Regions from separate parts of the Inquilinus sp. NPDC058860 genome, predicted to be linked through region 1. Evidence: riboswitches for the same ligand, from Rfam matches in the RefSeq annotation. Region 1 holds a riboswitch; each other region holds the start of a gene.
The links. Region 1 has a riboswitch for S-adenosylmethionine ahead of ACFW16_RS16905 (hypothetical protein). Riboswitches for the same ligand answer to the same signal wherever they lie in the genome.

Region 1 (4,975 bases):
GAGCGCAGCGCCCGGCTGGTCACCGCCTTCCTGGAGAAGCAGGGCCGCGCCGAGGCGCCGGAGCTGGATCCGCTCAACATCGGCTCGGCCTTCCTGGCCATGACCTCGCGGCTGATGGCCGACCCGACCCGGCTGGTGCAGGCCCAGATGTCGCTGTGGCAGGACTATGCCACGCTGTGGAGCCGCACCGCCCAGCGTCTCTTGGGCCAGGAGGCGGAGCCGGTGGTGACGGCGGAGAAGGGCGACAAGCGCTTCAAGGACCCGGCCTGGAGCGAGGTCGCGGTGTTCGATTTCATCAAGCAGTCCTACCTGCTGACCGCGCGCTGGCTGCAGGGCTCGGTCCGCCAGGTCGAGGGGCTGGATGCCAAGACGGCGAAGAAGGTCGACTTCTACACCCGCCAGTTCATCGACGCGATGGCGCCATCCAACTTCGTCGCCACCAACCCCGAAGTGCTGCGCAGCACGCTGGAATCGCGCGGCGAGAACCTGGTCAAGGGCCTCGAGAACATGCTGGCCGACCTGGAGCGCGGCCAAGGCCGGCTGGCCGTCAGCATGACCGACCGCACCGCCTTCGAGATCGGCCGCAACATCGCAGTCACCCCCGGCAAGGTGGTGTTCGAGACCGAGCTGATGCAGCTGATCCAGTACGACCCGGCCACCGAGACGGTGGCGCGGCGGCCGCTGCTGATCATCCCGCCCTGGATCAACAAGTTCTACATCCTCGACCTGAAGCCGCAGAACAGCCTGATCCGCTGGGCGGTGGAACAGGGCCACACCGTCTTCGTGGTCTCCTGGGTCAATCCGGACGGGCGCCTGGCCGGCAAGAGCTTCGCCGACTACATGCTGGAGGGGTCGCTGGCGGCGATCGGCGCGATCGAGCAGGCGACCGGCGAGCGCGAGGTCAATGTCGTCGGCTACTGCCTGGGCGGCACGCTTCTGGCCTGTACTCTGGCCTGGATGACGGCCAAGGGCGAAGAGGATCGGGTCAAGAGCGCGACCTATCTGACCACGCTGACCGACTTCACCGATCCGGGCGAGCTCGGCATCTTCGTCGACGAGGAGCAGTTGCGGACGATCGAGGCGAAGATGTCCGGCAAGGGCTATCTCGAAGGCTCGGCCATGGCGACGACCTTCAACCTGCTGCGCGCCAACGACCTGATCTGGTCCTTCGTCGTCAACAACTACCTCCTGGGCAAGGACCCCTTCCCCTTCGACCTCCTGTACTGGAACAGCGACGCGACCCGGATGCCGGCCGCGATGCACAGCTTCTATCTGCGCAACATGTATCAGGAGAACCGGCTGGCGCAGCCGGGCGGCATAGCGCTCGCCGGCGTGCCGATCGACCTGACCACGATCAGGACGCCCAGCTTCATGCTATCGACCCGCGACGACCACATCGCGCCCTGGGCCTCGACCTATGCCGCGACCCAGCTGTTCGGCGGCCCGGTGCGCTTCTGCCTCAGCGCCTCGGGCCACATCGCCGGAGTGGTCAACCCGCCGGCGGCGAAGAAGTACTGCCACTGGGTCAACACCCGGACCCCGGCGAGCCCCGACTCCTGGCTCAAGGGAGCGAAGCAGGTCGAAGGCTCCTGGTGGCCGGAATGGCAGAAATGGATCTCCCGCCATGCCGGCGGCCAGGTCCCGGCCCGGCACCCTGGGGACCGCGAGCTGACCCCGATCGAGGACGCGCCCGGGCGCTACGTGCGGGCGACGTGAACGCACGCCACGACGTAGGTTGGGTTCGCGACAGCGAACCCGACACTGGTCCGGCTGCACGATGTTGGGTTCGCCCAGCGAACCCAACCTACTCAGCATCTCACGCCGCCAGGTCAGCCACTCGGCCATAGGCTTGGCGCAGATCGGCCAGGCGATCGCCCTCCAGCACCCGGTCGAGATGGATCTCCGGCCGGGACGCGGCGGCGAGGACGACGCGGTAGAGATGGGTCCACAGCCCGGCGCCGCGATGCACCACGGCGTAGAGGATCTCGCGCCGGTGCGGGTCGCGCGGGCCGGGACAGGGGTGCTCGTCGAGCCGCTCGACCGTGTCGCCGGGGCCGGCGAGCGGGATCGCGGCGGAAGCGGATGCGGACATGAAAAACCCTCCTTCGCGGTTGCGAGGAGGGCTGACGCGCGGCGTTCGACCCGTTTGGTTGCCGGTCCGGCCGCATCGCCCCTCTTGCGAGAGGCCACCACCTTGCCCGGGAGGCAGGTTGGCGTGGGCGTCAGCCCAGCTCTGGATGCGAGGCCGGGTGTAGCGCGGGCCGAGGCGCAGCGCAAGAGGGATGGCAGGCCTTGCCTCGGACCCACGGATCGTCGGACCCTGACCCGTCCTCCAGCGGCGAGCCTGCGATGCCCGATCCCTCCCCTGCCCGGCCCGTGCCCGACCTGTTCGCCGCCCGGCCCCAGGCCTATGACCGCTTCACCCGAGCGGAATGGGCGGCGCTCCGGGCCTCGACGCCGATGGCGCTGTCCGAGACCGAGCTGGCCGAGCTGCGCGGGCTGAACGAGCCGATGTCGCAGGCCGATGTCGCCGACATCCTGCTGCCGCTGTCGCGCCTGCTGAACCTGCACGTCGCCGCCGCCCGCAGGCTCGACGGGGTGCAGGACGCCTTCCTCGGCCGGCCCGGCCCGCCGCCGCCCTACATCATCGGGGTCGCCGGCAGCGTCGCCGTCGGCAAGAGCACCTTCGCGCGGCTGCTGCGCCTGCTGCTGTCGCGCTGGCCCGACCATCCGCGGGTCGAGCTGGTGACCACCGACGGCTTCCTGTGGCCGAAATCGGTGCTGGAGGAGCGCGGGCTGATGCGGCGCAAAGGCTTCCCCGAGAGCTACGACCTGCGCCGGATGATCGGCTTCCTGGCCGCGGTGAAGTCCGGCCGGCCGGAGGTCGAGGCGCCGGTCTATTCCCACCTCGCCTACGACATCCTGCCCGGCGAGAAGCAGGTGATCCGCCGGCCGGACATCCTGATCTTCGAGGGGCTGAACGTGCTGCAGGCCCCGGCCGGGGCCTCGGTCGTCACCTCCGATTTCTTCGACTTCTCGGTCTATGTCGATGCCGAGGAGGAGGACATCGCCCGCTGGTTCGTCGAGCGCCGCCTGCTGCTGCAGCGCACCGCGTTCCGGGACCCCTCCTCCCATTTCCATCACCAGCGCGACTTGCCGGAGGCGGAAGCCCGCCGCGTCGCCCGCGAGATCTGGGACCGGATCAACGGGGTGAACCTCCGCGAGAACATCCTGCCGACGCGGCAGCGCGCCCGGCTGGTGCTGCACAAGGCCGCCGACCATTCGGTCGACGCCGTCGCCCTGCGCCGGATGTAGCCATGGACCTGCCCCTCGGACCGCTGCTCGGATCGGGCAAGGAGGCCGAGGTCTTCGATGCCGGCGACCTGGTGGTCAAGCTGTACCGGACGACGGCGACCGCGCCGAAGCGGGCGGCGTTCCGCGAGGCGTCGATCCTGGCGCTGATCGAGGCGCTCGGGCTGCCCGCGCCCTCGGCCCGGGCCGTCGGGCAGATCGACGGCCGCTGGGGGATCGCCATGACCCGGGCCGGGGGGCCGTCCCTCGCCGATGCCATCCGCTGCCGGCCCGACCGGGTTTCGGCCTGCCTGGAGCGCATGGCCCGGCTTCAGATCGAGATCCATGGCCATCCGGGGACGCATCTCGGCAGCATGAAAGCCAGGCTGGCGGTCAATATCGGCCGGGCGCCGATCCCGGATGAAGCATTGCGGCGCCGGCTGCTGGACGACCTGGCCGAGCTGCCGGAGGGCGACCGCCTCTGCCACGGCGACTTTCATCCCTGGAATATCCTGGGGCCGCCGGGGCAGGAGGTGGTGGTCGACTGGCTGGACGCCTGCGCCGGCGATCCGGCGGCCGATGTCTGCCGCTCCTACGTGCTGATCCGGCCGGTGGCGCCGGAGCTGGCCGTCGCCTATGTCGAGACCTACATCGCAGCCGCGGGCGAGAGCCGGGACCTGGTCTTCGCCTGGCTGCCTTTCGTCGCCGCCGCCCGCCTGGCCGAAGGCGTGCCCGGCGAGGCCGAAAGACTGATGGCGATGGCCGCGTCCGGATCGCCGTTCTGACCCCGGATCCGGCTGTGCGGACCCGGCATATCCGGTCTGATTCCGCGTCGACCTTGCCATTCCACCCGTATTCCCCCATGTTTGGGGGGTCATTCTGGTTTGGACGGCCGGCCTGCTATGCCCTCGCGGCCGCGGATCCCTCGCCTTTCCCCTTCCCGTTTGATGCGTCGCGCAGTTCCGCGCGGCGCCACCCCCTCAACTGGAGGAAAAGCGATGCCGATCGGCACCGTTAAGTGGTTCAACAGCACCAAAGGCTTCGGCTTCATTCAGCCGGAGAACGGCGGCTCGGACGTCTTCGTCCACATCTCCGCCGTCGAGCGCGCCGGTCTGCGCGGCCTGAACGAAGGCCAGAAGATCTCCTACGAGGAGCAGCGCGATCCGAAGCGCGGCAAGACCTCGGCGGAGAATCTGAAGGAAGTCTGAGCCTTCGATTGCGGAGCGGATCAGGAGCGCCCGCGCCGTCGGGCGCTCCTTTTCTTATGACAGATCGACGATGCGGAAGCGTCGCGCCAGAGGAGGCCGTCATGCCGTTCAAGCCGAACTACAATCAGCAGCGCAGCGAGCGTAACCGCGCCAAGGAACAGAAGAAGCAGGAGAAGCTGCAGAAGCGCGAGGAAGAGGCCGCCCGCCGCAAGGCCTCCCAGGAGGGCGACGCACCCCAGGACGGCGACATGCCGCCGCAGGATGGCGAGACCGACCCGTCCTGACCCGAACCGTCACCGGAGTGCCCACATGGCCCGGAGCAAGAAGCAATCCAATGACAGCGCCTTCGTGCTGTTCAACATCGTCTACCAGGACGGCACGCTGAGCTCGAACCGCAAGGTTCCGCGCGCCGAGGCCGACGGGCTGGACGGCGACGCCCCCGTGCGGGCCTTCATCGAGGCCCAGGACCGCAAGAT
Region 2 (4,975 bases), on a different contig from region 1:
CGGGGGCTTCCAGTATCAGCTCGAGGATTTCGAGGGCAAAAGCCCGAACGAGCTGGCGGCGGTGGCGCAGGGGCTGGTGGTCGCCGCCAACCAGACGCCGGGCCTGACCCAGGTCTTCACCTCCTTCAACGCCAACACGCCGCAGATCTTCCTGAACCTGGACCGCGAGAAGGCGCAGACGCTGGGCGTCGCCGTCAGCAGCATCTTCAATGCGCTGCAGGCGACGCTGGGCGGCTTCTACATCAACGACTTCAACCTGTTCGGCCGCACTTGGCAGGTGATCGCCCAGGGCGAGGCCAACGACCGCCGCACGGTCGACGACATCTACCGGATCTATGTCCGCTCCGCCTCCGGCCAGATGGTGCCGATGCGGTCGCTGGTCGACGCCGAGCAGCAGCTGGGGCCGCTGTTCATCACCCGCTACAACAACTACCGCTCGGTCAGCATCCTCGGCAGCGCCGCGCCGGGGGTCAGCTCGGGCCAGTCGCTGGCGGCGATGACGCAGGCGTCGAACGCCACCCTGCCGCCCGGCTACGGCTTCGAATGGACCGGCACCGCGCTGCAGGAGCTGCAGGCCGCCGGCCAGACCGGCTTCATCCTCGGCCTCGCGGTGCTGTTCGCCTATCTGTTCCTGGTGGCGCTGTACGAGAGCTGGTCGATCCCGGTCGGCGTGCTGCTGTCGGTCACGGTCGGCATCGTCGGCGGCCTGGCGGCGCTGTGGATCGCCGGCCTGTCGAACGACGTCTACGCCCAGATCGGCATCGTCGTGCTGATCGCCCTGGCCAGCAAGAACGGCATCCTGATCGTCGAGTTCGCCAAGGCCAAGCGCGAGGAGGGGTCGTCGATCGCCGACGCCGCGATCGAGGGCGCCCGGCTGCGCTTCCGGCCGGTGATGATGACCAGCTTCGCCTTCATCCTGGGCTTGGTGCCGCTGGTGACGGCGGCGGGCGCGGCCGCGGCCAGCCGGCGCGGCGTCGGCACCTCGGTGTTCGGCGGCATGATCGCGGCCTCGGCGATCGGCATCTTCCTGATCCCGATGCTCTACGTCACCCTGCAGCATGTCCGCGAATGGGTGCACGAGAAGCTGCTGGGCGGCTCGATCGCGCCGAAGCCGCGGGCCGAGGCGCCGGGCACGCCGGCCGAGTGAAACAGGGCGGCTCCTGCGAGAGCCGCCCTTCACTCGCTAATGCACCCAGCGGCCGCGGTCGCGGTACCAGGGCCGGCCGCGGTAGTAGTTGTCCCAGTAGGGGCCGGCGTCGAATCGGATCACCGGCACGCCGATCACCGGGGCGGCCTCGACGATGACCCGGCGGCGGTGCTGGACATCCGCCGCCAGGAAGCGGCCGTCGGTCCAGCCGCGGTCGGGACCGACACCGATGTCGCACCAGGCCCAGCCGTCAATGCAGCCGAAGATCTGCACCGGCACGCCCGGCCGCAGCCGCGCCACCATCGGATAGTCGGCCCCCGGCCCGGCGCGCAGCCGGACCGCCCCGGTGGTGTAGCCCGGCGCGGCATCGGCCGCCGTCGCCGCCAGGGCCGTCATCGCCAGCCCGGCCATCGCGGCCAAAGCGAGCTTCCATCTCATCATGCGAACTCCAGGGACGAGAATCCCCCTTCGTCCGCTTCAACGCGGCCGGGCCGGAATCCGGTCGCCTGATCAGCTGGGCGCGGCGCCTTGCCTCACCCCGCCCGACGGGCGGCGTCGAGGGCGCGGGACAGGTCGCGCTCCAGGTCCTCGATGCCCTCGAGCCCGACCGACAGCCGCACCAGCCCTTCGGTGATGCCCATGGCGGCACGGTCCGCCGCCTCCATCGCCCGGTGGGTGGTGGTGGTCGGGTGGGTGGCGAGCGATTTGGTGTCGCCGAGATTGTTCGAGATGTCGACCAGCCGCAGCGCATCGAGGAAGGCGAAAGCCGCCGCCTTGCTGCCGAGGTCGAAGGCGACCAGCGTGCCGCCGTTCTTCATCTGCCGCTTCGCCAGCGCGTGATGCGGATGGCTTTCCAGCCAGGGGTAGCGCACCGATTTCGCCGCCGGATGCGCCTCGACCAGCTGCGCCAGGCGGTGGGCGCCGGCGACCTGGCGCTCGACGCGCAGGCCGAGCGTCTCCAGCCCCTTCACCAGCACCCAGGCGTTGAAGGGCGACAGCGCCGGGCCGGTGTGCCGGTAATAGGGCAGGAAATCGTCGGTCAGGAACTTCCTGTCGGCCAGCACGGCGCCGCCCAGCACCCGGCCCTGGCCGTCGATGTGCTTGGTGGCGGAGTAGATCACCACGTCGGCGCCGAGTTCGAGCGGCTTCTGGCCCAAGGGCGTGGCGAAGACGTTGTCGATGAACACCTTGGCGCCGGCGGCATGGGCGATCCTGGCCACCGCGGCGACGTCGACCAAGTCGAGCGTCGGATTGGCCGGCGTCTCCAGGAACACCGCCCGGGTGTTCGGCCGCATCGCCGCCTCCCAGGCCGCGAGGTCGGCGCCGTCGACGAAGGTGGTGGTGATGCCGTAGCGCGGCAGGATGGTGCCGAGGATGACGAAGCAGGAGCCGAACAGCGCCCGGCTGGCCACGACATGGTCGCCGCCGCGCAGGTGGCAGAACAGGGCGGTGAACACCGCCGACATGCCGCTGGCGGTGACGTGGCAGCCCTCCGCCCCTTCCAGCAGGGCCAGGCGCTGCTCCAGCACCTCCAAGGTCGGGTTGCCGTAGCGGGAATAGACGAAGCCGGGATCGTCGCCGGTGAAGCGCGCCTCGGCCGCCGCCGCGCTGTCATAGACGAAGCCCGAGGTCAGGAAGATCGCCTCGGAGGTCTCGCCGTACGGCGTTCGTCGGACGCCGCCGCGGACCAGCGCGGTCTCGGGGCCGAATTCGTCTTCGCTGGGGGCTTCGTCTCGATCCATCTCACCGACTCCTCGATCCGACCGGGAGGCGGTGCGTGCGGGACCTGCGCGCATCCGACCTTTTAGCGGAGATTAACGTGGCCGCAAGCCGGTCGGCTCAAATCACCACGGGGCCGCCCGGAAGGACGACGGTCCAAGACTTATCGGCAAAACGGCGATCGGGCAATGCGTTTCAGGCAAGGCTGCCCTTCATCCCTCGGCCAGGGCGTAGAGCACGAAGGGCATCTCGATCCCTTCGTACAGCCGGCGGTAGGAGCGGCAGAGGCGGAAGCCGCGGGATTCGTAGAAGCCGCGGGCCAGCCGGTTATGGGCGAAGCTCTCCAGCGTCCGGCAGCCGCGCTTGACGGCGTCGGCCAGGAGCGCGGTGCCGGCCGACCGGCCCTGCGCCGCCGGGTCGACGAACAGCATGTCGAGATGCGACCCGGTCATCAGCGAGAAGCCGAGCGGCGTGCCCTGTCCGTCAACGGCGATGCGCAGGTCGGGCAGCCGGGCGGCGAAGCGGCGGGCGAAATCCTCCGGCCGCTTGCGGTCCAGGATCGCGGCCGGGAGGATGTGCTCGAAGGCGGCGCGGGTGCTGCGCCAGGCCACCTCGGCCACGGCCGGCACATCCGCCGCCGCCGGCGGCCGCACCGTCACCGCTTCCATCGTCTTCGCATCGCCCATCATCCGGCGCCCCGCAACCTGGGATCGAGCGCGTCCCGCAACCCGTCGCCGAGCAGGTTGAAGCCGAAAGACGCCAACAGGATGGCAAGGCCGGAGAAGATCGAATCCCAGGGCGACAGCAGCAGATAGCCCCGCGCCTCGGCCAGCATGCGGCCGAGCGACGGCACCGGCGGCTGGGTGCCGAGGCCGAGGAAGGACAGCGAGGCCTCGACCAGGATCGCGGTGGAGAGGGCCAGGCTGGCCTGGACCAGGATGACGCTGGCGAGGTTGGGTAGCACGTGGCGCCACAGCACCCGGCCCTCACCCGCCCCGATGGCGCGGGCGCCGAGCACGTATTGGCTGCCGGCGACCACGAGCGCCGGGCCGCGCAGGAGGCGGGCGAAGACCGGGATGTAGACCACGCCGATGGCCAGCGCCGTGGTCGTCGCCCCCGGCCCCAGCACGGCGACGATGCCGATCGCCAGCAGGATGATCGGGAAGGCGAACAGGATGTCCATCAGCCGCATGCCGGCACGGTCGAGCCAGCCGCCGCGCAGGGCCGCGGCCACGCCCAGCGTGCCGCCGACCAGCAGCGCCAGCAGCACCGCGCTGGCCGAGGCGGCGAGCGAGGCGCGGTAGCCGTAGAGGATGCGCGACAGCACGTCCCGGCCGAACTGGTCGGTGCCGAGCCAGGCCGCGGCGCTGGGTCCCTTCATCCGCTGGATGACGTGCTGGGCCAGCGGGTCGTCCGGGGCGATCCAGGGCGCCAGCAGCGCCGCCCCGACCTGCAGCAGCACCAGCGCCCCGCCGATCCAGACCAGCGGGTGCCGGGGCGCGGCGATGCGGCGGCGCGAGGGCGGCGCCAGGGTTTCCGGAAGGGGAGCCGTCATCTGAGGCCGATCCGCGGGTCGAGCGCGGCGTAGAGCATGTCGGTGACGAAGTTCACCAGCACGAATCCGGCGGTGACCAGCAGGATCGCCGCCTGGATCAGCGGATAGTTGCGCTCGGCGATCGCGCCCAGCATCAGCCGGCCGAGGCCGGGCAGGGCGAAGACCTGCTCGACCACGATGGCGCCGCCGAACAGGTAGCCGGCGGAGATGCCGAGCGCGGTGACGAAGGGGATCATGGCGTTGCGGAAGGCGTGATGGAACACCACCGCCCGCTCGCTGACGCCCTTGGCCCGGGCGGTGCGGATGTAGTCCTGCCCCAGCGCGTCGAGCATGGCGGAGCGGACGATGCGCGACAGCGAGGCCAGCACCGGCACGGCCAGCGCGATGGTCGGCAGCAACATGCGCTGCAGGTTGCCGGCCGGGTCGTCGGCCAGCGCCACGAAGCCGATCGCCGGGAAGGCCGGGAAGACGCCGTGGAACAGGTAGATCAGGAGAGCCCCGAGCCAGAAGGACGGCACGGTGACGCCGGCGATGGTGACCACTCGCACCAGGTA
Region 3 (4,975 bases), on a different contig from region 1:
CCTGGCCTGCACCATCTTCGTCTCCGGCCGCGGCACCGCGCTCGACCAGCCCTCGCCGCTGCTGCGGCGGGCCGGAACGGCGCCCATGAGCATCGGCGGCGTGCCCCTGCCGGCCGAGCCGGTCCAGGCGGAGCGCGCGCTGCGCTGCCTCGCCTTCACCGCCTATACCGAGGCCGGCAACCAGGGCACGCGCGGCATGGCGGCGGTGGTCTGGGTGGTGATGAACCGCATCGCCGTGGCCAACGACTTCGGCGATTCGCCCTGCGAGGTGCTGGCCGATCCGGGCCAGTTCGAACCGCTGTCGCGCCCGCGTTTCCGCGCCTTCGCCAAGGCGGTGCGGGGCGGCGCCATGCCGCAGTTCCCGCCGCCGCTGAGCGCCCAGGACGAGATCCTGCAGCGCACCGCGCGGCTCGTGGTCTGGCAGATGCTGGACGGCTATTTCGCCGACGACCCGACCGACGGCGGCCAGTACTTCCTGGCCCCGGCGGCGATGCGGGCGCTGGGCCGCGGCATGCCGGCCTGGACCAACCGTTTCCGCCGCAGCGCCTCGATCGGCGACCACGTCTTCTACCGGCCGAAGCGCGGCGGCTGAACCGCAGCCGTCGCGCCGTCCGCCCGAGGCTGCGAGGGGCTGGTCCGCCCGGCTGTCCGACCCACCTTATCTGCTGGCCGGGACCATCGGGCGGCTTGCCCTGAAATCGTCACGAATCTTCCCTGGCCCCGGCCTTTCGGCCGACCTAGAACGGACGTGATGGCTGCCACCGATTCCGCCTCTTCGCCGCCTTCCCTCGGCTCAGTCCTTCTGGCCGTGGCGCCGCTGCTGTTCAGCGCCGCCATCATGATCATGGGCAACGGGCTGTTCGGCACGCTGGTCGCGGTGCGGATGGATCTCGACGGCTTCGACGTCGGGACCATCGGTCTGGTGCTGGCCTTCTATTCCGGCGGCTTCGCCCTGGGCACGCTGATCTGCCCGCGGATCGTGCTGCTGGTCGGCCATATCCGCACCTTCGCCGCCTTCGCCGCGATCGCCTCGGCGACGGCGCTGGTTCACGCGCTGTGGGTCGACCCGGTGGTATGGGCGGTGCTGCGCCTGATCACCGGCATCAGCATGGCGGTGCTGTTCACGATCATCGAGAGCTGGCTGAACGCCCGGGCGGTGAACGCCGTGCGCGGCCGGGTGATGTCCTCCTACATGGCGGTGAACTACACCGCCTTCGGCCTGTCGCAGCCCTGGCTGACGGTGATGGACCCGGCCGGCTTCGCCCTGTTCTCGGTGGTGGCGATGCTGGTGTCGCTGTCGCTGGTGCCGCTGTCGCTGACCCCGGTCGAGACGCCGCCGGTGATCAAGGTCAAGCGCTTCGGCCTGCGCGCCCTGATCGCGATCTCGCCGCTCGGCGTCGCCGGCTGCTTCTCGGTCGGGCTGATCAGCGCCGCCTTCTCCGGCATGGGGCCGGTCTATGCCCGCACCATCGACCCGTCGCCGGACTGGATCGCCGGCTTCATGATGACGGCGATCTTCGCCGGCTTCCTGCTGCAATACCCGGTCGGCAAGCTGTCCGACCGCTTCGACCGGCGCCAGGTATTCCTCGGCATCACCATTTCGCTGGCGCTGATCAGCGCCGCCCTGGCGGTGTTCGGCGGGCTGTCGCCCACGCTGTTGCTGGTGCTGCTCGCGGCCTTCGGCGGGCTGTCCTACACCATCTATCCGCTCAGCCTCAGCCACGCCAACGACTTCATGACGCCGGAGCAGCTGGTGCCGGCCGCGGCCGGCCTGCTGTTGTGCTACGGCACCGGCGCGGTGTTCGGGCCGATCGTGGCGTCGCGGGTGATGCAACTGCTGGGCCCGTCCGGGCTGTTCGTCTGGACCGGCGCGGTCGCGGTGCTGCTGGCGCTGTTCACCGTCTTCCGCATGACCCGGCGGGCGGCGATGCCGAACGAGGAGCAGGGCAGCTTCGTCGCCGTGCCCACCACCACGCCGGTCGCGGCCGAGCTCGACCCGCGCGCGCCGGACGAGACGCCGCCGACCATGCGCGACGCCGCCTGAAGGGAACCGCCATGCTGACCCGCCGCCGCCTGCTGACCTCGGTGCTTCCCGCCGCCGGGATGGCCGCGGCGGGGATCGGCATAGCGGGATTGGGGGGAATGCGATCGGCGCGGGCGCAGGACCCGCTGTTCTTCCGCATCGGCACCGGCACCACCGGCGGCACCTATTTCCCGATCGGCGGCATCATCGCCGGCGCCATCTCCGGCCCCCCCGGCCTGCCCCCCTGCGGCAGCGCCGGCGGCAGCTGCGGCGTTTCCGGCCTGATCGCGGTGGCCCAGGCCAGCGCCGGGTCGATCGACAACATCAGGCGGATCAACGCCGGCGAGTTCGATTCCGGCTTGGCCCAGGCCGACGTCGCCTTCGCCGCCTATGCCGGCGAGGGGCCCTTCGCCGGCCAGCCGCCGGTGACCAGCCTGCGCGCCATCGCCCATCTCTTCTCCGAATTCGTCCATGTCGTGGTGCCCGCCGACAGCCCGGTGCAGTCGGTGGCCGACCTCAAGGGCAAGCGCGTCTCGGTCGGCGCCGAAGGCTCCGGCACGATCTATGACATCCGCCTGATCCTCGCCGCCTACGGCCTGAAGCAGACGGATGTGACCGAGATCTACGAGCGGCCGGAGCCGTCGGCCGACCTGCTGGCCGAAGGCGGGCTCGACGCCATGGTGATGACCGGCGGACCGCCGCTCGGGGTGATCGCCGACCTGGCGCGGCGGCGGCCGATCCGGCTGCTGCCGATCGCGGGGCCGGAGGCCGAGGCGCTGGTCGCCAAGGTGCCGTTCTTCGCCGAGGAGCCGATCCCCGCCGGCCTCTATGACGGCGTCGCCGCGGAGGTGCCGGGCCTGTCGGTCGGGGCGATCTGGCTGGTGGCGGAGCGGATCGCCGAGGCCACGGTCTACGAGATCGCCCGTGCCCTGTGGCAGAAATCGACCCTGGACCTGCTGGCGGCGGGCCATCCGCGCGGCAAGGAGATCGCGCTCGACGGCGCCACGCGCGGCCTCGGCGTGCCGCTGCACCCCGGCGCCGCCCGCTATTATGCCGAGCATGCGGTGCTGAGCCTGCCCGCCCGGGCGACGCCCTGAGAGACCTCCCTGAGCCGAAGCCCGGCGGACCGGACGTAGATCCACATTCATCCAGTTGAAATGTGCCGGCGGACCCCGTAGAACTTGACGCACATCAGGAGTTGGGCACTGCCCGACGCCAACCTGCTTCCCCGAGCAAGGTGGCGCTCCCGCGAGGGAGGATGTGGTCGAACCGACAACCAAGCGGGTCATTCCACAATCGGTCCTGCCCACGACGCGTGGAAACAGACCGAAGCTATGCCGATCAAGATTCCGAACGACCTGCCCGCCCGCTCCGTCCTCGAAGCGGAAGGGGTCATGGTGATGCTCGAGGCGCAGGCGGTGCGGCAGGATATCCGGCCGATGCGGATCGGCCTGCTGAACCTGATGCCGAACAAGGTCAAGACCGAGACCCAGTTCGCCCGGCTGCTCGGCGCCTCGCCGTTGCAGGTCGAGCTGACGCTGGTCAAGATGACCAACCACGTGCCGCGCAACACGCCCAGCGACCACATCCTGTCCTTCTACCGCGACTGGGAGGATGTCCGGACGGAGAAGTTCGACGGCTTCATCGTCACCGGCGCGCCGGTCGAGACGATGGCGTTCGAGCAGGTGACCTACTGGGACGAGCTGCGCCGGGTCTTCGACTGGACGCAGACCAACGTCCATGGCTGCTTCAACATCTGCTGGGGCGCCCAGGCCGCCGTGCATCATTTCCACGGCGTGCCCAAGCACGCGCTGCCCGCAAAGAAGTTCGGCGTGTACCGCCACCGCATCGTCGAGGCGGCCTCGCCCTATCTGCGCGGCTTCTCGGACGATTTCACCATCCCGGTGTCGCGCTGGACCGAGAACCGGCGCGAGGACATCCCGGCGGCCAGCGGCATGAAGGTGCTGATGGAGTCGGACGATGCCGGGTTGTGCCTGCTGGAAGATGCCAGCCGCCGGTCGCTGCACATGTTCAACCATGTCGAGTACGACACCGACACGCTCGGCGACGAGTATTTCCGCGACGTCGCTGCCGGCAAGGCGATCGCCCTGCCGCACGACTATTTCCCGGGGAACGACCCCGGCCGCAAGCCGCAGAACCGGTGGCGCAGCCACGCGCATCTGCTGTTCGGCAACTGGATCAACCAGCTGTACCAGACCACGCCGTACGAGATCGGCGACATCGGCCGCGGTTAGCCGGGGGTTGGAGCGGGGTGATCTTGGGCCGGATCGATCAGCCTATCGAACGAAGGAGCTGTTTTTTTGCCTCTCCCGTTTACGGGAGAGGTCGGAGACGCAAGCGGCTCCGGGTGAGGGGAGTTTGTCGAGGCCGGGACCAACCCTCACCCGGTCTCGCTGCGCGAGCCCGACCTCTCCCGCCAGGCGGGAGAGGCACCACATAGACGCTCGGCGTCATGTCTGACCGTGCCCGAATGCGCGGTCGTATCATCCCGCTCTAAAAGGTGAGCACCCAGGGCTCGGCCATCCCCGCCTCGACCCAGCGCCGCATCGCCGGCAGGCCCAGGATCTCGTCGGCATAGGCCCGGCAGACCGGGTCGAGCGGCACGCCGTAGCGGTCGAATCGCACCGCCACCGGGGCATACATGCAGTCGGCCGCGCCGAAGGCGCCGAACAGGAACGCGCCCTCGGTGCCGGCCGCCTCGCGGCACTGCCGCCAGATCGCGGTGACGCGGGCGATATCGGCTTCGGTCGCATCGCTGTGGGCCCCGCCGGGGTCGGGCGGATCCAGGTCCATCGGCAGCTCGTTGCGCAGACCGATGAAGCCGCTGTGCATCTCCGCCGAGATCGACCGCGCGAGTGCTCGGCGCGCCGGGTCGCGCGGCCACAGGGCGAGATCCGGGAAGCGCTCGGCCAGATATTCGAGGATCGCCAG

Region 2: it holds a riboswitch for S-adenosylmethionine, as region 1 does, so the genes downstream of both, metZ (O-succinylhomoserine sulfhydrylase) here and ACFW16_RS16905 (hypothetical protein) in region 1, are expected to answer to the same signal.
Region 3: it holds a riboswitch for S-adenosylmethionine, as region 1 does, so the genes downstream of both, metA (homoserine O-succinyltransferase) here and ACFW16_RS16905 (hypothetical protein) in region 1, are expected to answer to the same signal.

Annotation. Positions count from the first base shown of each region.
Region 1 covers NZ_JBHYMS010000022.1:9,920-14,894, reverse strand. Annotated here, with positions in the region: gene phaC (class I poly(R)-hydroxyalkanoic acid synthase) at 1-1,716, shown strand, start outside; gene ACFW16_RS16905 (hypothetical protein) at 1,817-2,092, opposite strand; SAM-I-IV-variant riboswitch at 2,137-2,246, opposite strand; gene coaA (type I pantothenate kinase) at 2,350-3,315, shown strand; gene ACFW16_RS16895 (phosphotransferase family protein) at 3,318-4,076, shown strand; gene ACFW16_RS16890 (cold-shock protein) at 4,290-4,499, shown strand; gene ACFW16_RS16885 (hypothetical protein) at 4,601-4,783, shown strand; gene ACFW16_RS16880 (hypothetical protein) at 4,809-4,975, shown strand, end outside.
Region 2 covers NZ_JBHYMS010000009.1:87,569-92,543, forward strand. Annotated here, with positions in the region: gene ACFW16_RS08515 (efflux RND transporter permease subunit) at 1-1,147, shown strand, start outside; gene ACFW16_RS08520 (SH3 domain-containing protein) at 1,184-1,588, opposite strand; gene metZ (O-succinylhomoserine sulfhydrylase) at 1,681-2,889, opposite strand; SAM riboswitch at 2,932-3,008, opposite strand; gene ACFW16_RS08530 (GNAT family N-acetyltransferase) at 3,079-3,555, opposite strand; gene ACFW16_RS08535 (ABC transporter permease) at 3,552-4,421, opposite strand; gene ACFW16_RS08540 (ABC transporter permease) at 4,418-4,975, opposite strand, start outside.
Region 3 covers NZ_JBHYMS010000016.1:80,686-85,660, reverse strand. Annotated here, with positions in the region: gene ACFW16_RS13660 (cell wall hydrolase) at 1-592, shown strand, start outside; gene ACFW16_RS13655 (MFS transporter) at 752-2,044, shown strand; gene ACFW16_RS13650 (TAXI family TRAP transporter solute-binding subunit) at 2,056-3,120, shown strand; SAM-I-IV-variant riboswitch at 3,207-3,313, shown strand; gene metA (homoserine O-succinyltransferase) at 3,358-4,278, shown strand; gene ACFW16_RS13640 (glutathione S-transferase family protein) at 4,538-4,975, opposite strand, start outside.